DNA from 3 places in the Pantoea sp. X-Soil-OKNW-713 genome. Region 2 is predicted to be linked to each of the others. Evidence: predicted binding sites of a transcription regulator. Region 2 holds the regulator's gene; each other region holds the start of a gene.
The links. Region 2 encodes LexA, which represses DNA repair genes until DNA is damaged. Its sites were predicted from a motif close to TNCTGTATGTACATACAGNA; they were not measured.
Positions count from the first base shown of each region.

Region 1 (9,895 bases), 2.3 Mb from region 2:
CGATAAATTTCATTCGCTCTGAAAGAATAAAGCCTACGAAAAAGCAACGGATAAGTATTGCTATTACGTTTGCGATAAGCGCTGCATTACTTATCCCAAACATCAGAGCGATACCATATGTAATTCTTGATATGGTCTGATAATAACCATTTTGTGGTAAAAACAATGATGACCAGAATCCATCATTGTAGATCCCTGCCATCCATATTCTACCATCTTCAGCCCAGGGTTGAGCATTTTGTATAATGTCTGGTCTTCTTGTCACCAACAAGATAAAAGAGGCGGCCATTACAAATACAATGTGCCATCCTGTCACTTTCCATGGTTTAGTGCTCATAGTCCACCTTGAAGAGAATTGCACGAATAGTTTATTACTCTTCTCTTTCCGTCTGATTTGTCAATTATCATAATATTTGCGTTGAATGAATCGGGCACACCAGGAAGGTCAAGTACACCGGAAAATCCCACAGTCTCTTTCTTTCCCAACAAAAACTCATCTGATACATCACTGCGAAGGGTTCTTTTAACATGAATATCAAGATTTGCTTTTTCACCTTCGTAGATTATAGCGATATCTCCCGGACCGTTATCATCACCAGATATGTACCAACCGGCAATGTATAAAGTAGCCCCTCTAATCATGCATTGGTCTACGTGATATCTGACGCTTTTGTAATCCATTGAGGAAGTGTAAGGGGGGGTAGCCAGAGCAATACAGGCTACTGCCAGCAACCCAAGGGCCAAAAGCGGAGATACTTTAGCGCTTTTCATAACCACTCCTTCTGTTGGAAGGTGCAAATCCTAACACAAAAAAATGTGTTTGATGGGAAGGGTAGAGTCTGTATCGGGTGGATCACGGGGAGCGGGACGATAATTTTACTGTGGGGCATATAAAAGGCAAAAAATTACCGCAAATCAACTTGAAGCCGCCCAGCGTCAGGAATCAGTTTGCGGTAATACATTGCGGAACCTTACATCAACATGAAACAACGCAATGATTTCAAGGTATTAACTGGCTTTATGAATATGCAGGTGTAATCAGCATCACTGCAAACGAAACGGCGCGATTACTCGCGCCGTTTTGATGAAAAGTTTATGCCCCACCCGGCGCTTATCTCCGGCACTCACAATGGCTTAGCTCTTGAAGGGGCAAAGTCATTATCTCAGATTTGTCCGAAAAATACAGGGTTGTGCGGCAAAATTTGCCTGGTATCGTGATGCCAATCACAAGCATTTTTAACCGTGCTAGTTCACGACCCCGGATTGCGCAAGTTTTCGTGATTAGTGTATCTCCGGCCATGCTACAGCCGGGATGCCGTTCAATTGTGGTCGGGCAAACAAAAAGCCCTGAAATTTACTGATTCCTGCCGCCTCCAGCCACATCCACTCTTCGGGTTGCTCTACGCCCTCCGCTATCACGGAAATTTCCAGCGAAGCGCAACACTTGATCATGGCATGCACAATCGCCTGTTTAGGCCCGCTTTTGTGGACATCTTTAATAATGCTGCGGTCAATTTTGATTTTGTCCGGCTGGAACTTTGCCAACAGTGACAGGCCGGCAAATCCGGCACCAAAATCATCGAGGGCCACACTGATGCCCGCTGCTTTGAGTTGTTTAATGGCGGCGGTAAATTCGTCGGCGCGTGAGATGGCCTCATCTTCCGTCACCTCAACCACAATCTGCTCCGGGATCAGGCCATTGGCATGAATTTCTTCCAGCAGGTAGTCCACCGCATTTGGCACCATCACCAGCGACATCGGCAGCAGATTAATCGACAGCGTTAATTTCGGGATGTTGAACTGCTTTGCCAGCTTAAATGCCTGGCTTTTGCATTTGAGATCAACCTCATAAGCCTGCTTGCGACTGTATGGGGCAAAAAACTTTTGTGGTGAGCCGCCATCAGCACTGCGAATCAGCGCTTCCAGCGCCAATACTTCGCGTGAAAAGGGGTCGATAATCGGCTGGAAAGCAAAATGACACTGGACAGAAGCGTCTTGCGGAACATCGATGATTAAATTTTCCTGCTCGTCGGCGATAAATTCCCAGGTGTTGGCGGGGGGGATTTCGAAATAGTTCTCTTTTTCTCCGGCCTCGACAAACGTTCGCAGAAATCGTAATGCCCGGTCTTCAAAGGTCAGCTGGTATTTTGATGTTCCTTTATTGAGCACCGCCTGTAACACCGTGGCTTTATCGTGTTCGCGTAAATCAAACAGTTCCATCCCGGTATTGCCAAAACGGCGCGCCGGGGCATAGTCGTGCAATAGCTCTACCAGGTTTTGATGGCGGGCGTCTTTACAGATCCGGTCATAGATAGACTGTACCGCATCGGTTGGCCCTTCCAGCAACTGAAAAAAATGCAGCCCGTCAAATAATAAAATGCCCGTCACATCCAATAATTCATTATTTCTATTGGCTTTTTCAACCATGTCTTCCAGTCTTTTCACTGGAACATGGTCGCAGAGGTGGCTGCGATAAAGGATGGTTGAGAGCATGGCAGGTTCCGGAACATTATTTTTGTGAGGTCTACATTAACAGAGCATCCAGGGAAAATGTCTCAGACAGCGATTATTTATCTTGAGAAGCGTCTGAAAGCGCTCGACAGGGTAAAAAGCGCTGTTCTGTTTACGTCAAATCGGATTCTTTCTGCATCCGACCGTATTCCGGTCAACGATAAAAATATTAGATTGAAACGACAAATAAAAAGCGTAGTGTGACCTTCGTTAACGGGAGGTGAGCACAATGTTGCGTGATTATTTGAAGATTGATGATAGCGATCGCTTAGTAGAACAGAGCATACAAAGGCTCAACAATCGCGGTCAGGAAGATATTACCGAATGGCGTATTGTCGGGAAGAATGGTGAACATAAGGGCCATGTCTCCCTGTTTGATAAACTGTGCATCCAGCGGTCCTGGAATGTCAGCTACCGTATTACGCAAACCGATGTAAACGGAAGGGTTGTCGTCGATCACTTGACCGACGTGTTGTAATTTTTGCCGTAGTTTTTGTGTTACTTGACCCGCCTGTGAGCGGGTTTTTTGCATTGATACTTTTCGGCGAGTCATTTGCCTGGCCGGCACACGGCAGCGAGGGTTTCAGCCTCAGTAGAAAAGTCAGATCCGATTATTCCTAATGCATTGTCGATATATTTAACTACCTTTAATCACTGAAGCGTTATTTAAATGGGTAATTTCACAGAAAAGGAATATAGCATGAGTGATTCAGAGGCAATCAAAACCAAAACTGACTACCTGCGTGATGTCACCTCACAGCTAAAAGAGATGCGTCACTATGCGCAGACCAACACCGAAACTCTTTCCAGTCACTGGCTGGCGTTTGATGCCGGTGAGTATAAAGACAAAGAGTATGCCGCACGATTCGATACGTTGATTAATAAGCAGGGAAAACTGCTGGATGATATTGATCAGGCGATTCAGGATTTGGAAATCGCCGTCAATCATAACGAGCAGGAGCGCTAAGCCACCAACGCGGTGATTTAGTCGGCCACCAGCCACATATCGGCTTCATCGAACATCTCCTCGATGATGCGTGCCAGGGTGGCTTTATCATTTTTACTCATATCGGTCTCAATGGCGTTCCGTTCCATCGGTTTGACCCGTACCTCAAGCTCCGGAAATACCCGCTGCACGCGTTTTTCCAGTTCCTGCAAGATCATTTCGCGCGCACCGGGTAATCCTGCGACGTTGCGCTTGTCGTAAATCAGCTCCACAAACATTCAGGGCATTCCATTTAATCAATCAGAGCGTCATATTACTGTAAATAAAAACAGTATCAAGCGGCAGGAAGGGGAAAGCTGATAATTTTTTCGACCTGTCTCTCACCACGTCACTTTTTCACGCCAGGAGGGGAAGCATGCGCCAGTTGGTCGTCGATATTTTACTTAAGATGGCAAAGATGGATGTGGAAGCGAAAGAGCTGATGGCACAGGTCGAAGCGCAGTCGCTGTTGCTGGCCGCGTTATTGATTCAGGCAAAGCAGGATAATTCGCTGACCATCAGTGAAACGGTACAGGATGCGATTGTCACCGCGTCTCGCTCCTCTGAAGAGTTTTTGCAGTCTGATGTGGATCTGCTGTTGACCCATATCAATCGCCTGTTGGCAGTGGCGCGTTATGTCGAAGTGAAGGCGCTAGAACGTGAAGAGTAAGTGAAAAAATAGAACCTCTGGAGGTGGAAATCCAGCAACACCTCCAGAGGCGGTGCAAAAGCACCATTCGTTCAAGGACAATCTACGACCGAAGTCGTAGAACTAACTTATACAAGTTTTTCGTCCTTGTACAACTTTATCCTGATCATTTTGAGTGGTACGAGGTGTGAAATCGCGACCACGCAAAACTGAAGTGTTTAAAGTTCGTTCTTAATACAGAACTCTTCCCACGTCATACCTAACGCCGCCGCGTGGGATTTCAGGTAGGTTTCGATGGCCTCTGCGGCCACCGCTTTATCCGGTTCGGCAAGCTGAATAGAAAACAGCATGCCGTCGAGGTTCTTCTGGCGTAAGAATGCGGCATAGATACGTTCTGCGTGCCACTGGCGCAGCGCAGTCAGGGTCATGCCCGCTTGCTGCGCATCATTCTCTGTCAATTCATCCAGCGCCGCCTGGAAATCAGGATGGGCGGCAAAAAACATTTCTCGAGCCTGGGCGTAATATTGTTCTGGCGTTTTCATGCGGAGGTTCCTGCTAATAAACTCGGCGCGTAGTGTAGCGCGCATGCGTCAGCTTGTCAGGAACCAGCCAGATCCTGTGCAGATACCTTGCGCAACGCCCTGGAAAAATTATAACGTAGCCGCCATTGAAGCGAGTGTAGGGATCGAATGATGAAAAAGTGGATGGTACTGGCCGCGCTGGCGCTGACCGGGTGTGCGCAAATCAACAATTATGAAGCGGCGGTTAAGACGCCCGCGCCAGCGGAATTGCAGGGCTACTGGCAAACGGTCGGTCCCCAACGCAAGCTGGTAAGCGACCAGGCAATGGGCAGTCTGATTATTGGCGCACAGGGCGATACGCTTGATTGCCGCCAATGGCAACGCGTTATTGCCAAACCCGGCAAGCTGACTCGTCTGGATGACCAGTGGGTTAACGTGACACGGCAGGTGCGTGTGATGCCGCTGAGATTAAATAATGGTGAGCTGCGTTACGATGGCTTGCGGATGCGTAAAGTGGACCGTCCAACGGTTGAATGTCAGCAGGCATTAAAAGAAGTCGCCGCACGGCCAAATGACGATGTGATTCAGAATATTGAACCTGAGATTTTGCGTCCGACGCAGAGTGCCGCACAGAATTAATCGTTGAAAAAATAGCGGCAGGGAAAGAGGTTTCGCTGCCGCTACTTCAGGTAACACTCAGACTGACTGACGTGGTACCAATACGCTGCCTTGCTTGCCGTAGGCGCTCATCATGGTTTTCTGCCGTGATGATTGTCCAACCAGTTGTGCCAGTTCATCCAGACGTGCCTGTAACAGGCGTTTGACTTCACTCTCATTGTCAAGGATATGGCGTAATACCGGGCGCAGTTGCTCCTGAGTTTGCAGCGAAGGTGCGTTATCTTGCGTCGATCGTGCCAACTGTTGCACCGCACTAACGTATTCCATCTCCTTGGTGATTAATTCATCCCATTCGCCGTCTGCGGCAAGGCGCAGCATTCCCTGGCTGAGATCGAGTAACTGCTGGTAAATGGCAATCAGATGCGGTGCGATAGTCATTAAACGGCGTCCTGAAGGTGTTGAGGTTGAGCGACTTCTTTCCAGGCATCAGCGATGTTACGTAGCAGCCCTTCAACTTCTTCGATGGCTTCTACGTCATTACGCAGATTGGCCTGTAACAGACGGCGAACCATGTAGGCGTACAGCCCTAACAGGTTATCGGTGAGTTCATCACCGCTGCCTTCTGCCAGACCCTGTTTGAGTCCGTTTTCGATAATATTGATCGCTTTAGAGAGCGACAGGCCTTTGCCCTCCATATTTCCGTCCTGCAAAAACAGACGGGCGCGTACCAGTGCACTGAGCGCACCGTCAAACAGCATAACCACCAGTTGCTGCTGGCTGGCGCTCATGACGGCGCTTTCAACGCCGATTTTGGCATAGGCTTGGGTGCCATTTGCGCTATACATGAATCACTCCTTATGAGGATGAGCTACTGGTCGTCGTGCTGGAGCTGCTTGAAGAATCAAACTGCTGTGTCAGGTAGCTACTGGTACTGTTTAACTGACTCATCAAAACATCGAGGGCAGTAAACTGTGTTTTATAACGCGCGATCAGGTTATCGATACGCGTACTCATATCGTTGTACTGATCGGTCAGATCATTCAGGGTTTTACTCACGCCATCGGTGGCCGCCTGAACGATACCGGTGGTAGAAAGCCAGCTGGTCAGGTTGGTGGCGATGGTGGTGGTGATGCCCGTGGTGGTGCCATCGCCAACGATCATCTCTTTCACGCCATCCGGGTCGCTGGTCAGGGCGCTCTCGAGGGTATCGGAGTCCAGCTCCAACTGACCGGATGTCGGATCAGTGGTAATACCGATCTGCGCCAGCGTTTTATAGGTTGAGCTGCTCTGCGCATTGGTCAGCATGCTTTTCAGCTGCGTCTGAATGGTACGCAGGGTGCTGTCACCGAGCAGCGCGCCGTTGCTGGAGTCCTGTGAATCTGAACCGACATCCACTGCGGTATATTTGGTCAGAGTGTCGAACTGCGTCAGCAGGGTGTTATAGGCATCAACCCAGCTCTCAATCGCGCTTTGCGCTTTCGACGAGTCTTTGGTGATGCTTAATGTCGCGTTACCGGTGGTGGTGTCATTGAGTTTGAGCGTAATGCCTTCCAGCGCATCACTGATGGTGTTGCTGCTGTTCTCAATTTCAACGTTGTTTACCGTCAGCTTGGCGTTCTGAGCCGTGACGCTTTCCGTCATGGCGTTGCTGCTGGAGGTTGAGTCATATCCTACGATGCCTTGCAGGGTGTCATCGCCGGTCACGCTGATGCTGCTAACGGCATAATCGCTGCCGGTTTCTGACGACGTCAGTGACAGGCGATAGCTGCTATCACCGGTTTTAATAATGGTGGCGGTAACACCGGCATCGGCACTGTTGATGGCATCACGCATACCCGTCAATGACGTCTGATCGCTGGTCAGGGTGATGTCTTTACTGGTGCCATCCACCAGAGTAATGGTCATCGTACGGCTGCTGGCAGAGCTGTCGCCCAGCGCGGTGCTGTTGCTGGTCTGTGTTGCTGAAGTCAGGGTTTGTGCCTGCGCCAGCTGTGACACGCTAATGGTGTAGTTTCCGGCTACTGTGCTGCCAGATGTCGTGGCGCTAAAGGCACTGGAACTGCTGGTGGCAGACGTCGCAGTGAAAAGATCCGCGTCATTCAATGCGGTATTCGCGGTCTGGAAAGTGGTCAATGCGCTTTTCAACGTACCGTAAGCGCTCAGCTTGGCGGTATAAGCCGTCTGCTGAGTAGAGATAGGATCTAATGACGCTTTTTCGGCGGTTTCCAGACTATCCAGAATGCTACTTAAATCGAGGCCTGAACCGACACCCAGGGTAGAGATACTTGCCATGTTGTTTCCTTTTTATGTCGACACGGAGAGTGAATACCGGGGTTATCGGCTTTCGATGGGGAAAGTTTAAAATTATTTACCTGCGAGTAATAAAGCGAATAGCGCATATAGAGAAGGGTATTTCTGACGCTAGAAAAGTGATCATTTATATCTAAAGAAGTCTGCGGGTCGGGCGATAAACATAAGCGTGACAGGCTGAAGACAAAAATTTTTGCCTGGTACTAAAAAAAATCTAAAGGTTGTTTAAGGGCAGACGATAACAACTTTGACGGCGCTGAAGCCGGCGGGTTGAAGCCCACACCTTAACCGAAAGACTTGATTAACAGGAATATTTATCATGGCCCAAGTCATTAATACCAACAGCCTCTCGCTGATCACTCAGAACAACATCAACAAGAACCAGTCTGCTCTGTCTACTTCTATTGAGCGTCTGTCTTCTGGTCTTCGTATTAACAGCGCTAAAGATGACGCAGCGGGCCAGGCAATTGCTAACCGCTTCACTTCTAACATCAACGGCCTGACTCAGGCAGCTCGTAACGCCAACGACGGTATCTCTGCTGCGCAGACTACTGAAGGCGCACTGTCTGAAATCAACAACAACTTACAGCGTATCCGTGAACTGACCGTACAGGCGCAGAACGGTACCAACTCTGATTCCGACCTGTCTTCAATCCAGGACGAAATCAAATCACGTCTGGATGAAATCGACCGTGTGTCTGACCAGACCACTTTCAATGGCGTGAACGTGCTGTCTAAAAACGGCTCAATGAGCATTCAGGTTGGTTCTAACGATGGCGAAACCATCGACATCAACCTGGAGCAGATCGACTCTTCAACTCTGGGTCTGAGCGGCTTCTCTGTTTCTAAAAACTCTCTGGATGTGACCGACGCGGTTACTCAGGTTGCCGATACTGGCGGCGTGATGACTGATGTTGACATGTCAGACGTAGCAACCAAACTGGGCGTGAGCAGCGGTACTCTGTCTCTGCACCAGATCTCTGGCACCAACGAATATGTTGTTCAGTCTGGCAGCGATTACTACTCTGTATCTGTTGATAACAGCGGTGCAGATGCCGGTAAAGTTGAACTGAACACCACCGACGTTTCTTACGGTGACGAATCTAACGGTATCGCCACTAACGGCGCGGTACAGAGCGGTCAGCTGATTAAAGTTGGCACCGACAGCAGCGGCAACGCAACTGCCTACGTCACCATCCAGGACAAAAACTACAGCGTGTCTTCTGGCCTGCTGGCAAACAGCTCCGATGCAACTGCTGCGACTTCTGGCGCAACTTCAGGTATCGAACTGAGCTCTACCGGTGGCGTGACTGCAACCACAGAATTCTCTGGCGCAGCAACTGCTGACCCGCTGGCGCTGCTGGACAAAGCTATCGCTAAAGTTGATACCTACCGTTCAAGCCTGGGTGCGGTGCAGAACCGTCTGGACTCTGCTATCACCAACCTGAACAACACCACGACGAACCTGTCGGAAGCGCAGTCTCGTATCCAGGATGCGGACTACGCAACAGAAGTGTCGAACATGTCTAAAGCACAGATCATCCAGCAGGCAGGTAACTCCGTGTTGGCGAAAGCTAACGCCGTACCTCAGCAGGTTCTGTCTCTGCTGCAAGGCTAATCAGCGTAACAGGCGTTATCCAAACAGACTTGTCTGGCATAACGAGTTACTGAATCTGATTAACGTAAACGAAGGGTGTTTATACACCCTTCGTTTTTTGCTTTCTGCAAGCCAGAACACGCTCACCAGGGTGAATACGTAGGCGGCAAATAGGCGTGAATTAGGCCTTTATCTCACGATTGAAAAGGTTTACCCGGTGTTAATTTTAACCTCATTTAACCGCCCGGATCCCTCCTGGCACTTTAGCAGAGTCATCCCATTCTGGCTTCGGTAAGAGCAGATAACTTGTCAAACCGGAGGGGATAAGCAGGAGAGTTTCAATGAACTATTTCGATCAGATCAGTTTCGGTTCAGACGAAAGCATTATGAATTTGTTAGATAATCGTCGCAGTGCGCTACTGACGGATATTCAGAAACAAATCATGTTCAAACGACACGTTGAAATCGTCAACCTGGAGCTCTCATACAGTTGTAACCGGAAATGCGATTATTGCCCGGTAAGTTTTTCAAATCGTCAGTCAGTGCAACGCTTCATGGACCAGACTTTATTAGAAAAGATCTGTCATGAACTGGCGGCCGTTCGTTATGAGAATCGCATCTCGTTAAATCTTTATAACGAACCGTTAATGGACCTGGCACTGGAAAGCAAAATTGCTTTGATAAAACGCACGTTACCCTATACG
Region 1 covers NZ_AP035995.1:2,647,506-2,657,400, reverse strand. The annotation lists gene AC6I8R_RS12550 (glucosyl transferase) at 1-337, opposite strand, end outside; gene AC6I8R_RS12545 (hypothetical protein) at 334-771, opposite strand; gene AC6I8R_RS12540 (diguanylate phosphodiesterase) at 1,282-2,493, opposite strand; gene AC6I8R_RS12535 (hypothetical protein) at 2,780-3,043, opposite strand; gene AC6I8R_RS12530 (hypothetical protein) at 3,212-3,478, shown strand; gene AC6I8R_RS12525 (DinI-like family protein) at 3,496-3,735, opposite strand; gene iraP (anti-adapter protein IraP) at 3,873-4,166, shown strand; gene AC6I8R_RS12515 (DUF6388 family protein) at 4,364-4,687, opposite strand; gene yedD (lipoprotein YedD) at 4,838-5,305, shown strand; gene fliT (flagella biosynthesis regulatory protein FliT) at 5,363-5,722, opposite strand; gene fliS (flagellar export chaperone FliS) at 5,722-6,129, opposite strand; gene fliD (flagellar filament capping protein FliD) at 6,140-7,576, opposite strand; gene AC6I8R_RS12490 (FliC/FljB family flagellin) at 7,914-9,212, shown strand; gene AC6I8R_RS12485 (radical SAM/SPASM domain-containing protein) at 9,533-9,895, shown strand, end outside.
Region 1: AC6I8R_RS12525 (DinI-like family protein) is a predicted target of LexA. The motif match lies at 3,772-3,791, and genes of this name have one in related genera.

Region 2 (9,895 bases):
CATAACGGGCCAGGATGTAAGCATCAACGGAGTCGTTTTTAGTCAGGATAGCCATTCCACGGGCGAACTCCCTGACCCGCTGAGGATTGCTGATGCAGACTGTGACGGGGGTATTTTCATGAAGACCAAAGGCGACGTTTTCGTGATAAATGCCGGTCGCTTCGAGCACCACCATCACCTGTTCAGGATGGCATTTTTGCCTGATTAACCAGTCATTTATCTCCCGGTCGGCGTCGGGATGATTTTTGAGGGTTTTGGTTTTCTTTTTCCCGTTGCCGGGCAACAGGCAGAGGTCGAGTTTGTTTTTACTGACATCAATACCGAGATAAATCATAAGACAGCTCCCTTTCACATGAACCATCACGCCATCTTGCCTTGTACATACGAAGTCAGAGCTTCTGGTTACCGTTCAGAGTAGATGCTGGCGTGAAAGGAGAAACGGAGGGCTTTAAGCTACGACACAAGATCGAGTCTTAAGCGGCGCGACAAGCTGCCTCCGTTTCGTGTAACGGGTAGCTAACCAGTTACAACTTCAAGATACAAGCGGCGCGTATCGCGCGGGCTTTTCCTTCAGCGCGCACGAAATTGCGCGATAAATCGCGCCGCTACGCATCCCTTAGTTACCCATTAACATTTGCCACAAAAACTCCTCCACTAACGCCATCTTGAATGCAATCTGCCCTTTCTCTGGCGCGTTACCGTGTCCGGCCTCGGTTTCTTCATATAACCAAACCTGCTGATGTCCTTGTTGCTGCATCCGCGCCACCATTTTACGGGCGTGCGCCGGACTCACGCGATCATCCCGGGTTCCGGTGGTAAACAGGGTGGGAGGATAGGTTTTATCGGCCTGAACCTTGTCGAAGGGGGAATAGTTTTTCAGCCATTGCCACTCTTCCGGTTTGTCCGGATCGCCATATTCCGCAATCCAGGATGCGCCTGCCAGCCAGCGATGATAGTTCGCCATATCCAGCAGCGGAACTTCGCAGACCAACGCGCCGAAGTATGCGGGGTAGTCCGTCAACATATTGCCAATCAGCAATCCGCCATTGCTGCCGCCGCGTGCGGCAAGACGTGCCGGGCAGGTGACATTGCGCGCGACAAGGTCGGCAGCGACAGCAGCAAAATCCTCATAAGCCCGGTGACGATGCTCTTTCAACGCCGCCTGGTGCCACTGCGGGCCATACTCACCCCCACCGCGAATATTTGCCACCACGTAAACGCCGCCTTTTTGCAGCCATGTCGCGCCTTTCGCACCCAGATAAGAGGGCGTCAGTGAAACTTCAAAGCCGCCGTAGCCATTGAGTAACGTCGGGTGATCGCCGCTCAACGTCAGATTTTTGGCGCTAACCTGGAAATAGGGAACAGGGGTGCCATCCAGCGATAGCGCAAAATGTTGCGTCACTGCAAAGTTTGTGGCGTCAAAGCTGGCTGGATCCTGCTTCACCTCTACGCGCGTTTGTCGATCAAAGTCACCCCAGCTCAGACGTCTCGGCTGCAAAAAACCGTGGCTGATGAGTGCGTAGCGGTTGTTCTCATTATCCAGCGCATGCGCGAATACATTGGTGGCATCATTGAGGCTGATCTCTTCAACCGTCTGCCACTCTCCTTCTGCCAGTGCCATCACGCTGACGCTTTCCACCACGTCGCGGATCTTATCGATCAACAGATAATCACGCGTGGCAGAGTAGCTATTCAATGTGGTGTGCGCATCTGGCGTAAACAGGGTGGTGAAGTGGCGTTTTCCCTGTTGAAAATCGTCCAGGTTAATCGCCAGTAACGCGCCTGCCGGGTAGACCTCATCCGCTATCTGCCAGCGGCTGGTCAGGGTAACCAGCAGCCACTCTTTGAAAAAACCGGCAGTGGCATCATCCGGGATGGCAATGTGTTCCAGCTGGCCCTGATCTTTCAGTAACCAGGTTTGATGACGGTAAAAATCGATCCCGCGATACACCAACTCTTTCTCATAACCCGGAGTATGAATACGCCAGGCAGAAACCGAGAGATCGTTGACCTCACCTGCGTAAATCAACGGGGCGGATTCAGGGGACGTGCCGCGCTGCCAGCGCCGGACACAGCGTGGATAGCCGGAAGAGGTCAAGGTTTCGCCCCCCGCATCCAGGCTGAGTAAAAGGGTGTTTTCATCTACCCAACTCACCCGGCTTTTGCTGACAGGGAGAAAAAAGCCGTCGTTGATAAAGGTCTTACTGACCAGATCAAACTCGCGTATCTCACAGGCATCGCCGCCGCTGGAGAGGTAAATCAGCGCACGCGCGTAGTCGGGGTAGAGTGGCTGGGCGCCATGAAAACTCCAGTGGCTGTTTTCCTGCTGGTTGAGTTGATCCAAATCCAGCACGGTTTCCCACTCGGGTTCGGCGCTCTGATAGGAGACCGCGTTAGTACGCCGCCAGATACCGCGCGGATGTTCCTCATCCTGCCAGAAGTTATACAGGCTCTCGCGATAGTGGGTAACCCAGGGAATGTTGGACTTGTCATTCAGCCAATGCAGCGTCGCTTGCTGGGCCTGTTGGAAACGGCTGCCCTGAGCGAATTGAGCAGTGGTAAGGCTGTTTTGTGTGGCGACCCAGCTGAGTGCCTGGTCGTTTAGGGGTTGCTCCAGTGCGTTTAACAGATCCTGATGTTGTTCTGGCGTCATGACATCTCCTTAGTAGCCTGGTGAACTGAAGCAAGCATAGCGGTTTTGCATTGAATTAACTTACAACGCATTTCCGGCAACGCTTCGTTATTCGCGCTGCGGCGGTGGTGCGTTACACTGGGCGCACTTTTTTCTGTGGAGAGTTTTTATGTCTCAGGATGCGCTGGCGCAATTGCGCGCGCTACACTGGCTGCCTGCTTCTTCCCCGCTGCTAACCGCACCCTTGCTCGACTGGCTAATGGAAGAAGACTCGATGACACGACGCTTTGAGCAGCATTGCCAGCAAGTCACGGTGCAACTGGTACGTGAAGCCTTTATTGATGCCGGTGAACTGCAAGAGGAAGGGGATTTGCTACCCGCAGATCAGCGCTTCTGGCTGCGAGAAATTTTGTTATGCGGCGATGGTGTGCCCTGGCTGGCTGGCCGCACCCTGGTGCCGGAAAGCACGCTTAATGGCCCTGAGCAGATGCTACAGCAGCTTGGTACACGCCCACTCGGGCGCTATCTGTTTGCCGACTCTACCCTGACGCGAGATTTTATCGATCCGGGTCAGGTCGGTGCGTTGTGGGGACGGCGTTCCCGTTTACGCCTCTCCGGCAAACCGCTGTTGTTAACTGAACTGTTTTTACCGGCGTCGCCACTTTATCGCGCGCTGGATTAAGGATAAGGATTGTGCAAAAGACCCTGGGAATAAATAAATTACAGGCCTACAGCCGCCTGATGCGCATTGATAAACCGATTGGCACGCTGCTGCTGCTGTGGCCAACGCTGTGGGCGCTGTGGTTATCCGGCATGGCGATTCCTCCACTCCCGGTGCTGCTGGTGTTTGTGTTGGGTGTCATTGTGATGCGTGCTGCGGGTTGCGTCATTAATGACTACGCCGACCGTAAAGTCGATGGACATGTGAAACGTACCGCTGCACGCCCGCTGGCGAGTGGGCTGGTGACGGAAAAAGAAGCGAAGCTGCTGTTTGTGGGCTTAGCGCTGCTGGCGTTTTTGCTGGTGCTGACCATGAATCGCATGACGATTATGTTGTCAGTGGTGGGGCTGGCGCTGGCCTGGGTTTACCCCTTCATGAAGCGTTATACCCATCTGCCACAGGTGGTGCTGGGCGCAGCTTTTGGCTGGGCCATTCCCATGGGTTGGGCGGCAGTTAGTGAGTCCTTACCTTTAGTCTGCTGGCTGGTGTTTATTGCCAACCTGTGCTGGACGGTCGCGTACGATACACAATACGCCATGGTGGATCGGGACGATGATTTAAAGATAGGCGTGAAATCGACGGCCATTCTGTTTGGTCGCTATGACAAGTTGATCATCGGCTTGTTGCAGCTGGCAACGCTGGGTCTGATGGTGCTGGTGGGGCTGCTGCTGAATCTGAATGGCGCGTTTTACTGGTCGCTGCTGTTAGCGGCAGGCTTGTTTGTCCATCAGCAGAAGTTGATTGCTCAACGCGAGCGCGAACCCTGCTTCCAGGCATTCCTGAATAACAACTACGTTGGTCTGGTGCTGTTTATCGGTATTCTGTTGAATACTCAGCCGTTTATCGATTTGCTGTAGCAGCGCGATTTTTCGTGCGATTGTTGAAGTAAAAAAGCCGTCATCCAGTGGATGACGGCTTTTTCATTAGCACCTTAATCGTGAGCCACTGCACTCTCGATGGTCAGACGCACATCGCTGGTCACCAACTCGGCCAGCATTTGCCACATGGCCTGTGTCTGCTCTGGATCGGCATCGCCACCGTCGCTGATATAGCCTTCATCGCGCAGGGTCAGCACCAGCGCGGTGAACACCGCTTTATCAAAGAACTCAGGGGCATTGATGCCGTGCAGCACCGACAAACGCTGTGCCAGTGTACGGCTCTCTTTTTCCAGCGTGCCACGGCTGATAGTGGGTTTCGCACTGAGAATCGAGAAGGTGATGGCAAAACGCTGGAGCGTTTCACGGATACCCGCCGCCAGTAGCTGTAGCGTGCGATAGCGCGCGGTGGTCATTTGTACCTGACCGTTTTGTTGCGTGATCAGACCCTGACGCGCCATCTCGTTACACAGCGATTGAATCAGCTCAGGCAACTCATTGTTGCTCCAGCGCAGGAACAGTTCACTCTTCAGCATCGGATAGACCAACGCGACCTGACGCAACAATTCAGCTTCACTGATTTCACGATGCTGCTGCACAATCGCGGCAATCAGCGACGGCATCACCAGCATGTGTTGAATGTTGTTGCGATAGTAGGTCATCAACACCGCCTGTTCACGCGGCAGGATGATGATGTCACCGATATTATCCTGCTCAGTCTCGAACTTATTCATGCCCATCGCGTGATCCAGCAGGGCTTCAGCGCTGAGATTCGGCACCGTGGCTTCCGGTGAGTAGGGCACATTGCGCAGCAATTGGGTGTAGCACTCCAGTTGCTCAATGAGCTGCTCGCGGGTCAGCGAACGCTGACGAGAAGCCAGTAGCGCGGTGACGCACAGGTTCATGGCATTGGCGGCACCCGCATCGTTAATCCGCACCATCAGGCGGTTGGCGATGTCATTCACTGCGGGGTTCATCCACGTCTGACGCTGAGGTTCGATCGGATCAATCGCCTCGCGCCATTCCGGCACATGTTTGTTCAGATAGTTCACCAGCGGCAGGGGTTCACCGAAGTTCACATAACCCTGGCCAAGATTGCGCAGCTTACGCAGGCCGCGCACCATCTGCATAAAGCCTTCTTTCTCTTTCGCTGCACCACGCAGTTCTTTGGCATAGGTGCCGACTTCCATCACATGTTCGTAGCCAATATAAATCGGCACGAAGGTGATAGGACGGCTACCGCCGCGCAGCAATGCCTGCAACGTCATCGACAGCGTGCCGGTTTTTGGTTCCAGCAAGCGGCCAGTACGTGAGCGCCCGCCTTCCACAAAGTATTCAACCGAATAGCCGCGATTAAACAACTCGCCCAGATATTCACGGAAGACCGTAGAGTAAAGCTTGTTGCCCTTGAAGGTACGGCGAATAAAGAACGCGCCAAGGCGACGGAAAATCGGCCCGGCGGGCCAGAAATTCAGGTTGATACCTGCGGCGATGTGCGGCGGCACCAGTCCCTGATGGTAGAGAACGTAGGAAAGCAGCAAGTAATCCATGTGGCTACGATGGCAGGGGACATAAACGATCTCATGTCCATCCTGTGCCAACTGGCGCACACGCTCGCCACCATTCACGTTGATCCCCTGATAGAGACGACTCCACATCCAACCCATCACGCGATCGGTGACGCGGATAGCTTCATACGAGAAGTCGGCAGCAATCTCTTCCATCAATTCGACGGCGTTTTGCTGTGCTTTCTCATGGGAAATCTTTTTGCTGCGCGCCTCATCTTCCACCGCTTTTTCAATCGCTTTCGATTGCAGCAGCTTATTAAACAGATCCTGACGGGCGGGCAAGCGCGGGCCAATCGCAGCCAGACGCTGGCGGGCAAAGTGGATCCGTGCCACGCGTGCCAGTTTCTGGGCTATCGACTTATCCGTACCGTGTTCGGTCGCCATCTGGCGCAGTGAAACGGTCGGCGAAAAGCGCACAAAGCTATCGCGACCATGCCAGAGAATGGCGAAGAATTTCTGCACACCGTTCAGAATACGCAGGTGAGGGGTGGATTCCCCCTGAACTTCACGTCCTGGTGCACGTCCAAACATCACCGATACTGGCAGCATCTGTACATCCAGTTCCGGGTTGCTGCGGTGCAGATCAAGGTAGTCATGAAACAGCTTTACGGACTCCAGATTCGGCACGAAATACGGGAAAACACGCGGTCCATCGTGGATAAACACATGTCGCGGCAACAATGAGCCGTCAATTTCCAGCGGTGCGAGCGGATCGGGCAGATCGTGTTTCAGACACTGCGAACGCAGTGTGAGGAGATCGGCCTTGGAGTCATAAGGCAGTACATACAGGATAGGCCGCGTCGGATCCAGTCCATGCTCGGACACGGGATCGGCGGGAATAGCCTTACTCTTTACCAAAATGGAGAGTGGTAAATTCAATAATTTATAATAAAGTTTACGCCAACCTGACATAGACAACTTCAAGCCTCTTGTTAGCAAAGCGCGGCAAGCATACCAGAATGCGCCGCGAAAATCTGTGGCTGCACCACTCCGGCTGCCCAGACATTGACGTCAAAACGAGTAAAGGGTTCAACGACATGGCAAATAACGTCACCGGTTTTCTCAGGATAGTGAAAGCAGCCGGTTATTCCTGGCAGGGATTGCGCGCTGCCTGGACACATGAAGCAGCGTTTCGCCAGGAAGCCATTGCCGCATTAGTGGCAATTATAGTGGCGTGCTGGCTGGATGTTGATGCTATTTCCCGCGTACTCATGATTGGTTCCGTGGTGCTGGTGGTCATTGTGGAGATCCTGAATAGCGCCATTGAAGCCGTGGTCGACCGCATTGGTCAGGAACGCCATCCGCTGGCTGGACGCGCGAAAGACATGGGATCGGCCGCCGTGTTGCTGGCTATTTTACTGGCGCTGTTTGTCTGGATCGCGCTGCTTTGGTCACATTTGCGATAAGGATTCCGGATTCATCAACTCGCTGATTTTTCCCTCAGTTTTGGTTTCCATTTCACCAATACCTGTATATACTCACAGCGACTGTATAAACAACCAGGGGGCGGGATGAAAGCGTTAACCAGCAGGCAGCAACAGGTCTATGATCTGATTCGCGACCATATTAACCAGACGGGCATGCCGCCAACGCGTGCGGAAATTGCTTCGCAGCTGGGCTTCCGCTCACCTAATGCGGCAGAAGAACACCTGAAAGCATTAGCGCGTAAAGGTGTTATTGAGATCGTTTCCGGCGCTTCGCGCGGCATTCGTTTATTAATGGAAGAAGAAGCCAGTGAGGGGCTGCCATTGGTTGGCCGTGTCGCTGCGGGTGAACCTTTGCTGGCGCAGGAGCACATTGAAGCGCACTACCAGGTCGATGCTAACCTGTTCAAACCCAGCGCTGATTTCCTGCTGCGTGTCAGCGGCATGTCGATGAAAGATATCGGCATTATGGATGGCGATCTGCTGGCGGTACACAAAACACAGGAAGTGCGTAACGGCCAGGTTGTCGTCGCACGTATCGATGACGAAGTCACGGTGAAGCGCTGGAAAAAGCAGGGCGCAATTGTGCAATTGCTGCCGGAAAACAGCGACTTCCAGCCGATTGTTGTCGATACCCGCGAACAATCCCTGACGGTCGAAGGGCTGGCGGTAGGTATTGTGCGCAACGGCGAGTGGCTCTGATACCTTGATTCCCCCCGCTACGGCAGCCTTCTGTGCTGCCGTGGTTTTATTCTCTGACAAGACGGTAGTGCAGCAAACCGGGACGGGCTGATGCAGCTGTTTTCCTCCTCTGACAAAGCACTCTGGCGGCTGGCGCTGCCTATGATTCTCTCCAATATCACTGTTCCGCTACTTGGCGTGGTTGATACCGCTGTCATTGGTCATCTCGATAGCCCCATTTATCTCGGCGGTGTGGCGGTTGGCACCACGGCGACCAGTTTCATCTTTATGTTGCTGCTGTTTTTACGTATGAGCACCACCGGGCTGACTGCTCAGGCATTTGGTGCTGGCAACAAAAAGGCACTGGCTCGGGCGCTTACCCAGCCTTTACTCATTGCCCTGGTGGCCGGTGTGCTGTTTATTTTGCTGCGCACGCCAGTCAGTAATCTGGCAGCGGTGCTGATGGGTGGCAGCCAGGAGGTCCAACAGCAGGCGCAATTGTTCATTCAGATTCGCTGGCTGAGCGCTCCCGCCACGCTGGCAAACCTGGTTATCCTCGGTTGGTTGTTGGGGGTGCAATATGCGCGTGCGCCAGTGGTGCTACTGGTGGTGGGGAATTTGGTCAATATCCTGTTGGATCTGGCGTTTGTATTGGGGCTGCATTGGGGCGTAGCAGGTGCCGCAGCAGCAACGGCACTGGCTGAATATACGACCCTTGCCGTCGGATTATGGATGGTGGCGCGTGTATTGAAGCTGCGCGGAATTGATTTGGCGATGCTGCGGGAGAGTTGGCGCGGTGATGCTGCTCGTCTGTTTCGCCTCAATCGCGACATTATGCTGCGCTCCTTCCTGCTACAAATCTGCTTTGCTTCCCTGACGATACTCGGTGCACGTATTGGCCCGGATGTGGTAGCGGTCAATGCGGTGCTGTTGATGTTTCTGACTTTCACCGCGTATGCACAGGATGGCTTTGCTTATGCGGTTGAAGCGTGTTCTGGTGAAGCCGTCGGTGCCAAAGATCGCAGTCGGCTATTGCTCATCTGGCATGCTGCCTGCCGTCAGGCGGGGTTGGTCGCGCTGCTGTTTGCGGCGATTTATGCGTTATTTGGCACCCATATCGTGGCCCTGCTGACTTCACTGGAAGCATTACGCGATGCGGCCGATCGCTATCTGCTATGGCAGGTGGTGATGCCGTTAGTGGGCGTGTGGTGCTACCTGTTGGATGGCATGTTTATTGGGGCAACGCGCGGCCGGGAAATGCGTAACAGCATGGCGCTGGCGGCGCTCGGTTATGGCCTGTCATTACTGACGCTTCCCTGGTTAGGTAATCATGGATTGTGGCTGGCGGTGACGGTGTTTCTGGCCGTGCGTGGAATAACACTCTGGTGGGTCTGGCGTCGTCACTGGCGTCATGACAGCTGGTTCGCAAACAGTTAACTATGATGCTTTGAATACAGAATAATCCGTAAGTGTGCTAACCATTCCGCAATGTCTACTATAATTATCCTTATCAGCGCGAATGAGTAGCGCTTTATGTTGGTTTTACCCGCTGAGCGTTGGGTATTCCACCACTATCACTCGACATAACATGGAGAAAGGTTATGAACAAAGACGAAGTGAGCGGAAACTGGAAACAATTCAAAGGGAAAGTGAAAGAAAAATGGGGCAAGCTGACGGATGACGATATGACGGTCATTGAAGGGAAACGCGATCAGCTTGTCGGGAAAATTCAGGAACGCTACGGCTACGCAAAAGATCAGGCCGAGCGAGAAGTTAAAGACTGGGAAAGTCACAACAAGGATTATCGCTGGTAACGGACCCGTTTAAGGACGATGCTCCTGCCCTCCGATCGTGATGATCGGGCTGGCACAGGGATGTGCCATCTATCCTTTTTTACCCCGCTTCTTACTTTCCAACTGATGATCGTGTTCACAGCTTTCGTGATGCGTACAGGCTTCTACTTCAACACAATTTTCACACAGACCGTGTGCTTC
Region 2 covers NZ_AP035995.1:368,194-378,088, forward strand. The annotation lists gene AC6I8R_RS01650 (IS110 family RNA-guided transposase) at 1-334, opposite strand, end outside; gene AC6I8R_RS01655 (prolyl oligopeptidase family serine peptidase) at 617-2,653, opposite strand; gene ubiC (chorismate lyase) at 2,802-3,314, shown strand; gene ubiA (4-hydroxybenzoate octaprenyltransferase) at 3,326-4,210, shown strand; gene plsB (glycerol-3-phosphate 1-O-acyltransferase PlsB) at 4,285-6,708, opposite strand; gene AC6I8R_RS01675 (diacylglycerol kinase) at 6,834-7,202, shown strand; gene lexA (transcriptional repressor LexA) at 7,308-7,922, shown strand; gene dinF (MATE family efflux transporter DinF) at 8,013-9,338, shown strand; gene AC6I8R_RS01690 (CsbD family protein) at 9,503-9,715, shown strand; gene zur (zinc uptake transcriptional repressor Zur) at 9,785-9,895, opposite strand, start outside.

Region 3 (9,895 bases), 950 kb from region 2:
AATTCCGCTGCGGCAAACGCGCTGCTGCGATGCGCGCTGCTGACGCCGACAAATACAATTTCCTCGCCAGGAAACAGTTCACCAATACGGTGGATCACCGAAACCTGTTGCAGCGCCCAGCGTTGACGTGCTTCATCGACAATTTCCGTCAGCGCTTTTTCCGTCATGCCGGGATAATGTTCCAGCGTCAAGGCCGCCACGCTGTCACCAAGATTATGATTGCGCACCTTCCCGGTGAAGGTCACCACGGCGCCATCGCTGTCATGGGCAGACAACCAGGCATACTCCTCGGCCACGCTAAAGGCTGCGTTGCCGACGCGAATACGGGTTTCCATCATCAACCCCCGGTCACAGGCGGGAAAAAGGCCACTTCATCACCGGCGCGCAACGGATGACTCATCGGTACCAGGGTTTGATTGACCGCAGCCAGCAATTTCCCGGATTCCAGCGCCAACGCCCAACGATCATTTTTCGTCGCCAGCGCACTGCGCAGGGCCGCCACATCGGCATATTCCGGCGATAACTCCAGCGCGCTGGTGCCGGTCAGTTCACGCACCTGAGCAAAAAACAGCACCTTAATCATGGGACACCGCCTGAAAATCACCGGATTTGCCGCCGCTTTTGCTCAGCAAACGTACCTGGTCGATAACGATGTCTTTTTGCACCGCTTTGCACATGTCATAGATCGTCAGCGCCGCCACTGAAGCCGCCGTCAGGGCTTCCATCTCGACACCGGTTTTGCCGGTCAGGCGGCAGCGTGAAGTGACGCGCACCCGGCTGTGCTCGGGTTCAGCAACCAGCGTCACCTCAACTTTGCTCAGCATCAGCGGATGACACAGCGGGATCAGTTCCCAAGTGCGTTTTGCCGCCTGAATCCCCGCGATGCGGGCAGTGGCAAAGACATCACCTTTGTGATGGCTGCCATCGATGATCATTTGCAGCGTTGCCGGTTGCATCAGCACCAGCGCTTCTGCCTGGGCTTCGCGTACCGTTTCGGTTTTGCCGGAGACATCAACCATATGGGCTTCACCGGCGGCATTGATATGGGTTAACGAGGACATACTTACAACTTCTTCAAATGTGAGACAAAATTACACGGGCGAGTGCGTGCATCCAGTTGATCGGCGATGATGCGTTCCCACGCGCTGCGGCAGGCATTACCGGATCCGGGTACGGCAAAAATCAGCGTCTCATTCGCCATACCCGCGACTGCACGCGACTGCAACGTGGCACTGCCGATCTCTTCGTACGAGATCATGCGGAACAGCTCGCCAAATCCCTCAATCTCCCGGTCAAACAGCGGCAGCAGCGCTTCAGGCGTGCTGTTTTTGCTGTTAAAACCGGTACCACCATTGATGATCACCACCTGGACATCTTCACTGGCTATCCAGCGCGATACCGTGGCGCGGATGCGATAAAGGTTATCCGCGACAATCGCGTGATCCACCACCTGATGCCCGGCTTCGCTCAGTGCTTCACGCAGGTAATCACCAGAGGTGTCATTGGCGGCATCACGGTTGTCAGACACCGTCATCACCGCCACATTAAGGGCAACAAAGTCGCCGGAAAGTTTGCTCATGGCCATAACTCCTTTGTCAGCCACCAATGAAGGAAAGATTTTGGGTAATACCGGTGTTGCCCTGATGCAGAAAATGCGTCTGCTTTTTCTGCCCGAGGCTTAAGCCGATACGCGCCTGTAACTCATCCTGCTGTTGATCGGAAGCCAGCAGATCGCGCAACGGAATGCCCCCCTCGCCAAACAGGCACAGATGCAGGTTGCCGATCGCCGAAACACGCAGGCGATTGCAGCTGGCACAGAAATCTTTTTCATAAGGCATGATCAGACCGACTTCGCCGAGATAGTCCGGATGGCGAAACACCTGCGCCGGACCGTCGCTGCGCCCGCGCGGCTGACGTTGCCAGCCTTGCATCAGCAGTTGATCGCGGATCACCTCGCCGGAAATGTGCTGGCGACGGAACAGATCGCTGCCCTCGCCGGTTTCCATCAGCTCGATAAAACGTAACTGAATCGGACGCGTGCGGATCCACTGTAAAAAGGTATCGAGACTGTGGCTGTTGACATCACGCATCAGCACGCTGTTGACTTTGACCTTGCTGAAACCCGCCTCAAACGCGGCATCAATCCCGGCCATGACCTGATGAAATTTGTCCTGACCGGTGATGGCATGAAACTGGCGGGCATCAAGGCTATCGACGCTGACATTGATTGAGGTCAGCCCGGCAGCACGCCAGTCACGCACATCACGCGCCAGCCGATAGCCGTTGGTGGTCACCGCGATTTGGCGGATAGCAGCATTTTCCCGCACCGCAGCGATAATTTCGGTGAAATCACGACGTAAAGAGGGCTCACCACCGGTCAGACGCACTTTTTCAGTGCCCGCGGCCGCAAAGGCACGCGTCACGCGGCGGATCTCATCCAGCGAGAGAAAACTTTTATTGCGCGTACCCTGCGGTTTGTAGCCATCGGGCAGGCAATAGGTACAACGGAAGTTACACACGTCCGTGACCGACAGGCGCAGATAATAAAAGCTGCGCGCATATGCATCAGTAAATTGTGACACCTGAACACCTTTCCAAATACGGGAGATGCAGGCATTTCTTTCTGCACCCTGGCAGCTCGGGGCTGCGGCCTGAACACCCTATCCGGAGGACTTAGGCAATCAGGCTTTGAGTGTATGTTGTCCATTCGAACAACAGGGTTGCCCGAATGTTAGCGCGATTTGTTGTTCGCTTCCATCGCGGATTTTCGCTATATATATTGATACATAACGTTTTTTCACCGCATTTTCGCGACAGGATACGTTAAAATAACCGACAGATTTTGATACATATCAGTTTAACTGATGCTCAACGGGTGAGCGTCAGCGATAAGGAGCAACATGAATCGTACCCTGGCAGATTTGGATCGCGTGGTGGCGCTGGGCGGTGGACACGGCCTTGGTCGCGTGATGTCCTCGCTGGCTCCGCTCGGCTCACGCCTGACCGGTATTGTGACCACCACCGACAACGGTGGGTCCACCGGACGCATCCGCCGTTCAGAAGGCGGCATCGCCTGGGGCGATATGCGCAACTGTATCAACCAGTTGATCACGGAACCGAGCGTCGGTTCCGCCATGTTCGAATATCGCTTCACCGGCAACGGCGAACTGGCCGGCCATAATCTTGGCAACCTGATCCTGAAAGCGCTCGACCATCTCAGCGTGCGGCCACTGGAAGCGATCAATATCATTCGTAATCTGCTGAAAGTAGATGCGTTCTTGATTCCGATGTCAGAGCAGCCCGTGGATTTGGTGGCGCAGGATAGCGAAGGCAATATGGTTTACGGCGAAACCGCCGTCGATGAGATGCAACAAGCACCGCAGGAATTGATGCTACATCCGAATGTGGTGCCCACCCGGGAAGCACTCGACGCGATTGCTGAAGCCGATTTGATTCTGATCGGTCCCGGCAGTTTTTATACCAGTCTGATGCCAATTCTGCTGATGGAAGAGATGGCGCGTGCGCTGCGTCGTACCCCCGCCACCATGGTGTTTATCGGTAATCTTGGGCGCGAACTCAGTCCGGCAGCCGCTCGCCTGACCGTCGCGGATAAGCTGGTAATTATGGAAAAAGCGATAGGCAAACGGGTGATTGATGCGGTGGTGGTCAGCCCGGCAGCGGATATTCGTGGTGTGGAAGGACGCTTAATTGTCCGTGAACCGCTGGAAGCGGCGGATATCAAATATCGCCATGACCGCCAGTTGTTACGCCTGGCGCTGGAGCATGCCATCCAGGCATTTTGAAACAAGGCGTGATAAACACGCCGCCACGACTCACCCGCGCTGAGAGTCGTAGCGGCGCGATTTATCGCGCATTAGGACGCAGCGATAAACAGCTCGCGCAGTTCGTGCAATTGATCACGCACCCGTGCCGCTTCTTCAAACTCCAGATTCTGCGCGTGTTGTTGCATCTGTCCTTCCAACTCGTGAATCTTCTTCTGCATCGCCTGCGGGGTGAGCGCCAGATAGCTGGCTTCGGCTTCAGCGGCGCTACGCGTGGCGGTTTTGCCCTTGCCACGGGTTTTGACCACGTTTTTGCCCAGCTCCAGAATATCGGTGATTTTTTTGTTCAGTCCCTGCGGCACGATGCCGTTGGCTTCGTTATACCGCTCCTGCTTCTCACGACGTCGCTCGGTCTCCTCGATGGCGCGTGCCATTGAGTTGGTGATCTTGTCTGCGTAAAGAATCGCTTTACCGTTAATGTTACGTGCGGCGCGGCCAATGGTCTGAATCAGAGAACGCTCCGAACGCAGGAAGCCCTCTTTATCGGCATCGAGAATCGCCACCAGCGACACTTCCGGCATATCCAGCCCTTCACGCAACAGGTTGATCCCCACCAGCACATCAAATTCCCCCAGACGCAGGTCGCGGATGATCTCCATACGCTCCACCGTATCGATGTCTGAGTGCAGATAACGCACCTTCTCGCCGTGCTCCTCCAGATATTCGGTGAGATCTTCCGCCATGCGTTTAGTCAGGGTGGTCACCAGCACACGTTCGTTGACCTCGACGCGTTTGCGGATCTCCGACAGCAGGTCATCCACCTGGGTGGTCACCGGACGTACTTCGAGGATCGGATCGAGCAACCCGGTCGGACGCACCACCTGATCAATCACCTCACCACCGGATTTCTCCAGCTCGTAATTACCCGGCGTTGCCGAAACATAAATGGTTTGCGGTGCCAGCGCTTCAAACTCTTCGAAGCGGAGCGGGCGGTTGTCCAGCGCCGACGGCAGACGGAAACCATACTCCACCAGCGTCTCTTTACGTGCGCGGTCACCGCGATACATCCCGCCAATCTGCGGGATGGTCACATGGGACTCATCCACCACCAGCAGACCATCTGCCGGTAAGTAGTCGAACAGCGTCGGAGGCGGCTCGCCTGGCCCACGTCCGGACAGGTAGCGTGAATAGTTTTCGATACCCGAGCAGTAGCCGAGTTCGTTCATCATTTCGAGGTCAAACTGGGTACGCTGGGTAATGCGCTGCTCTTCCAGCAGCTTATTATTCTCCAGCAGGACCTGACGGCGCACCACCAGTTCCTTTTTGATCTCTTCCATTGATTGCAGGATGCGTTCGCGCGGCGTGACATAGTGAGTTTTCGGATAGACGGTAAAACGCGGCACCACCGAAACCACCTGACCGGTCAGCGGGTCAAACAATGACAACCGCTCCACTTCTTCATCAAACAGCTCCACACGCAGCGCAATCTCATCGGACTCCGCCGGGAAGATATCGATCACTTCACCGCGCACGCGGAAGGTGCCGCGCTGGAACACCTGATCATTACGGGTATATTGCAGCTCGGCCAGACGACGCAGAATGCTGCGCTGATCGATGATCATGCCACGCGTCAGGTGCAGCATCATTTTCAGGTAGAGATCAGGGTCACCCAGACCGTAGATGGCCGACACCGACGCCACCACGATAACGTCACGTCGCTCCAGCAACGCCTTGGTGGCAGACAGACGCATCTGCTCGATGTGCTCATTCACCGAGGCATCCTTTTCGATAAAGGTATCGGAGCTGGGCACATAGGCTTCAGGCTGATAGTAGTCGTAGTAGGAGACGAAGAACTCCACCGCGTTGTCCGGGAAGAACTCCTTCATCTCTCCGTAGAGCTGTGCCGCAAGGGTCTTGTTAGGCGCCAGCACCATAGTTGGCCGGTTGAGATCGGCGATCACATTGGCGATGGTAAAGGTTTTACCCGAACCGGTTACCCCCAACAGCGTCTGGTGTGCCAGACCGTCTTCCAGCCCCTCTTCCAGACGACGAATCGCCTCAGGCTGATCCCCTGAGGGTTTAAATTCGGAGTTGAGTTTGAAGGCTTTACTCATGGTTTTTTCGTTCCTGCAGGAGATATCGGCGGGCAGGCTGCTAATTCTACTCCGCTATGGCGAATTTGCCAGAAAAAAATACTGGATATATTTACAGATATCCTGCACGATAACAGGGAGCAGCAACGACTCGCTTCAGTGCAATTTATGCGGCATCTGGCAAAACCTTGTTGCGCAAGGTTATCCCCAGATGGGTGATGCTTTTAACATTTGTCAATAGAGCGTCATAAAATTGCAGTTGTATGACCAACAAGAAAAATCTCAGGCTTGATTTTAAATAACATATTGATTTATTTATAAATCAGTAAAAAGCCCAGTTTCTCAGCATAATGTATCCAGGCCGCGTATTTCCTCGCTTGCGCTCTGTTTTCAGTCTCTAATACACAAGGTTATCCACAGGAATAGTGGATAACTGACGGCAGCCCCGCCGCCATCGCCTGTGCATAATTTTCTAAGCCTATTCCTGGCGTGCGAAAAAAAATTTTTTTATGTTTATTTTTCCCACAGCCCGCGTGGCATTAACTATTCTTTTTTCGTGCTGACGTCACTGAAAGCCCGAAATTCCCAGTAAATAAGGCCACTTATTCCTGAGCGATCTGCCTTATTACTGCTCAGATGCACCAGAAACGTTAAGCATTCAGCACCGCTAAAGTGCAGCCGTTTTATCACCCCCAGCAATTGTTAAGCATCGCTCAACTTTAATTCCTGATTTTGCCTCGCTGCTGCTGCTTTTTTTCATGGCATCAGCAAACTGGCCTGGGAATTGCAGGTTTCTCCATAAGCATACGCATCAACTCACTGATGGTGAGAGTGGCAATGATGAATCGTGTTTGACTGTTTGCCAGACGACACAGAGCGGGAGCATTCAGGCTAATTATCTGGAAGGAGAATGTCAGATGCTAAGTTTACGTTCGGTGAATCAGTTTTACGGTCAAAACCATATCCTGTGGGATGTGGACCTCGATCTGCCCCCTGGCACCTGCACGGGCGTGCTGGGTAGCCCTGGGATGGGTAAAACCACCCTGGTCAACTGCATTATGGGACGGTTGCCGATCAATAGCGGGTCGATGACCTGGCAGGAAGATGGCTCCCCTCCTGAAGATTTATTGCTGCAACCGGCGGAGCAACGTGCGCGCATGGGTATCGGCTACGTACCGCAAGGTCGCCATATTTTCTCGCAAATGAGCGTGGAAGATAACCTGCTGATTGCGCTGATGGCGGCGCATGACGACCGCAGTCGCGCCATTCCGGAAATGGTGTTCGATTTGTTCCCGGCGCTCTATTCATTACGCCACCAGCGCAGCGGAGAACTGCCGATGGATCAGCAGCAGCAGTTGGCATTAGCGCGCGCGCTGGTGTTACAACCGAAATTGCTGATCCTTGATGAACCAACCGAAGGCATGTCGCCGTGGCTGGAGGAGGAGATGGGAAATCTGATTCGCCGCCTGAACCGCGATTACGGCCTGACCATTCTGCTGCTGGAGCAACACGTCTCCTTTATCCGCCGCGTGGCTGACTATTTTCTGCTGCTGCATCGTGGTCGCAACGTGGCGCAGGGAAAAGTGGCCCAGTTGGACGATGTCACCATCAATAAATGGCTGACGGTAACCTGACATGAGCTGCCCGTAGCGGCGCGATTTATCGCGCCGCTACGCTTCAGGGCAATGTCAGATAACGGCCACAGTCATCCTGCTGCGCGTCATGCGTAAGATACGGGATTTCGCCCAGACACGGCGCATCAAGACGCTGACGCAAGGTTGCCAGATATTCCTGATGCCGCTTACCCGGCGGCTGAATGGTATTGGCGATCCAGCCTGCAAGGCGCAGGCCACTGGCATGCACGGCGGCGGCAGTCAGCATCGCATGGTTGATACAACCCAGTTTGATACCCACCACCAGGATCACCGGCAGCTGCTCAGCCACCACCCAATCAGCATAGGTTTGCGTTGCCGACAACGGAGTAAACCATCCGCCCGCGCCTTCCACCAATACCCATTCTGCCTGTTGCTCCAGCTCCCGTAGCCCGGCAGACAGTCCGGCAAAATCGATTGGCCTGCCCTCTTCGGCACTGACGATATGCGGTGACGTGGGTTCAAGAAAAGCCAGCGGATTGACCTGCTCATAACGCAATGCCAGCGAACTGTAGCGTTGCAGCGCCAGCGCATCGCTGTTGCGGATGCCTTCGGCAGTTTGCTCACAACCCGAGGCCACCGGCTTGTAACCTGCAGTGACCCATCCGGCAGCTCCCGCCGCCTGTAGCAACGCGCCACTGGCTACCGTCTTGCCGACTTCGGTGTCGGTACCTGTAATAAACCAGCGTTTCATGCCGTTAAGACTCCATACATCAGATGATAACTCAGGCGATAACCCGCCTCGTCCTGTGGCCAGCACTGCTCCAGCCGGGCCAGCTGACTCCGCGTCAGTAATCCGCCCTGGCGTCCATCATGCAGATGGGTTGCGCCAATCCCTTTCAGCGAACGCATCGCATTGAGCGCGCTGGGAAAATGTAAGGTGATGGTTTGCAGCGTGCTGTGCAGCGCCATGCCATCGGTCGCGGCGGCGATTTGCGCCGCGCTGAGAAAACGGTTGGCGTGCTGACGTCCATCCAACTGCGCCCACGCCTGATGAACCTCATTAAGCGAACCGGCCAGCAAAGTGGAAAACAGCACGCTGCCGCCGGGGCGAGTCACGCGTAGAAATTGCTGCAAAGCAGTGCGCAGATCGCTACTCCATTGCACCGCGAGGTTGCTCCACACGCCATCAACGCAGGCATCCGGCAGCGGCAGCGCATCAATATCGCCCTGCACATAATGATGTGCCGAGTGTTGCCGGGCCGCGCTATTCAGCATGGTTGGTGACAGATCAAGCGCAGTCAGGGTACGTCCACGATCGCGCCAGTAGCGGCTGTACCAACCGGTACCACATCCGGCATCCAGCAGGTGCGGGCCAAATCCGGCCGGTGCCAGCGCCAGCAGGGCATCACCACTCTGGCGTTGCAACTCGGCATGCTGCTCATAATGTTGCGCCGCCCGACCAAACGCCTGAGCAATCGCCTGTTTATTGATGTGCAGCGTCATACAGCGCCTCCAGCAGACGATCGATATCGTCAAAACTATGTGCGGCGGTCAGGGTTATGCGGAGGCGTGCTGTGCCCGGTGGCACCGTCGGGGGACGAATGGCGCTGACCCAGCAGCCTGCCGCCTTCAACCGCTGTGATAACGCCAGCGCAGCGCTGTTCTCACCGACCACCAACGGCTGGATGGCGCTGGCCGATGGCATCAACTGCCAGGGGAGATCTGCCGCTCCAGCGCGAAAACGCGCGATATTGGCGTGCAACTGCGCACGCAATTCATCGCCCTGCTGAATTTGCTGTAACGCCGCCAGCAGCGCGCAGCACTGCGCGGGCGGCATGGCGGTCGAGTAGATCAAATGGCGGGCAAACTGTTCCACATAATCGGCGGTCGCGTCATCGCACAACAGGGCGGCACCGCTGACGCCAAAGCCTTTGCCGAAGGTGACGATCAGTAATTCTGGCTTCACCTGCTGCTGCCAGCAGCTACCACGACCTTGCTCACCGGTCACGCCAATGCCATGCGCATCATCGACCAGCAGCCAGCCGTTGGCGCGTTGCGTTTCAGCAGCCAGCTGCGCCAGCGGTGCGCTGTCGCCATCCATGCTGAAGACGCCTTCGGTGACCACCAGGGTGTTACCCTCCACCGGCGTTGCCAACAGCTTTGCCAGGCTGGCGGGCTGATTGTGGGCAAAACGGCGCAGCGTGGCCGGGCTGTGGCTGGCAGCATCCAGTAACGAGGCGTGCGCCAGCTTGTCGGCCACAATCCGATCCGGCTTTTCCGCCAGCAGATGGATCACCGCCTGATTGGCGGCGAAACCCGAGATAAACAGCAGCGCACGGCGATAACCCAGCCAGTCGGCCAGTTGTTCTTCCAGTTGCGCATGATAACGGCTGAAACCGGTCACATGTCCCGATGCACCCGCGCC
Region 3 covers NZ_AP035995.1:1,319,982-1,329,876, reverse strand. The annotation lists gene moaE (molybdopterin synthase catalytic subunit MoaE) at 1-335, opposite strand, end outside; gene moaD (molybdopterin synthase sulfur carrier subunit) at 338-583, opposite strand; gene moaC (cyclic pyranopterin monophosphate synthase MoaC) at 576-1,061, opposite strand; gene moaB (molybdenum cofactor biosynthesis protein B) at 1,064-1,579, opposite strand; gene moaA (GTP 3',8-cyclase MoaA) at 1,596-2,582, opposite strand; molybdenum cofactor riboswitch at 2,572-2,707, opposite strand; gene AC6I8R_RS06090 (gluconeogenesis factor YvcK family protein) at 2,901-3,803, shown strand; gene uvrB (excinuclease ABC subunit UvrB) at 3,875-5,896, opposite strand; gene AC6I8R_RS06080 (ABC transporter ATP-binding protein) at 6,793-7,509, shown strand; gene bioD (dethiobiotin synthase) at 7,553-8,221, opposite strand; gene bioC (malonyl-ACP O-methyltransferase BioC) at 8,218-8,973, opposite strand; gene bioF (8-amino-7-oxononanoate synthase) at 8,954-9,895, opposite strand, start outside.
Region 3: uvrB (excinuclease ABC subunit UvrB) is a predicted target of LexA. The motif match lies at 5,976-5,995, and genes of this name have one in related genera.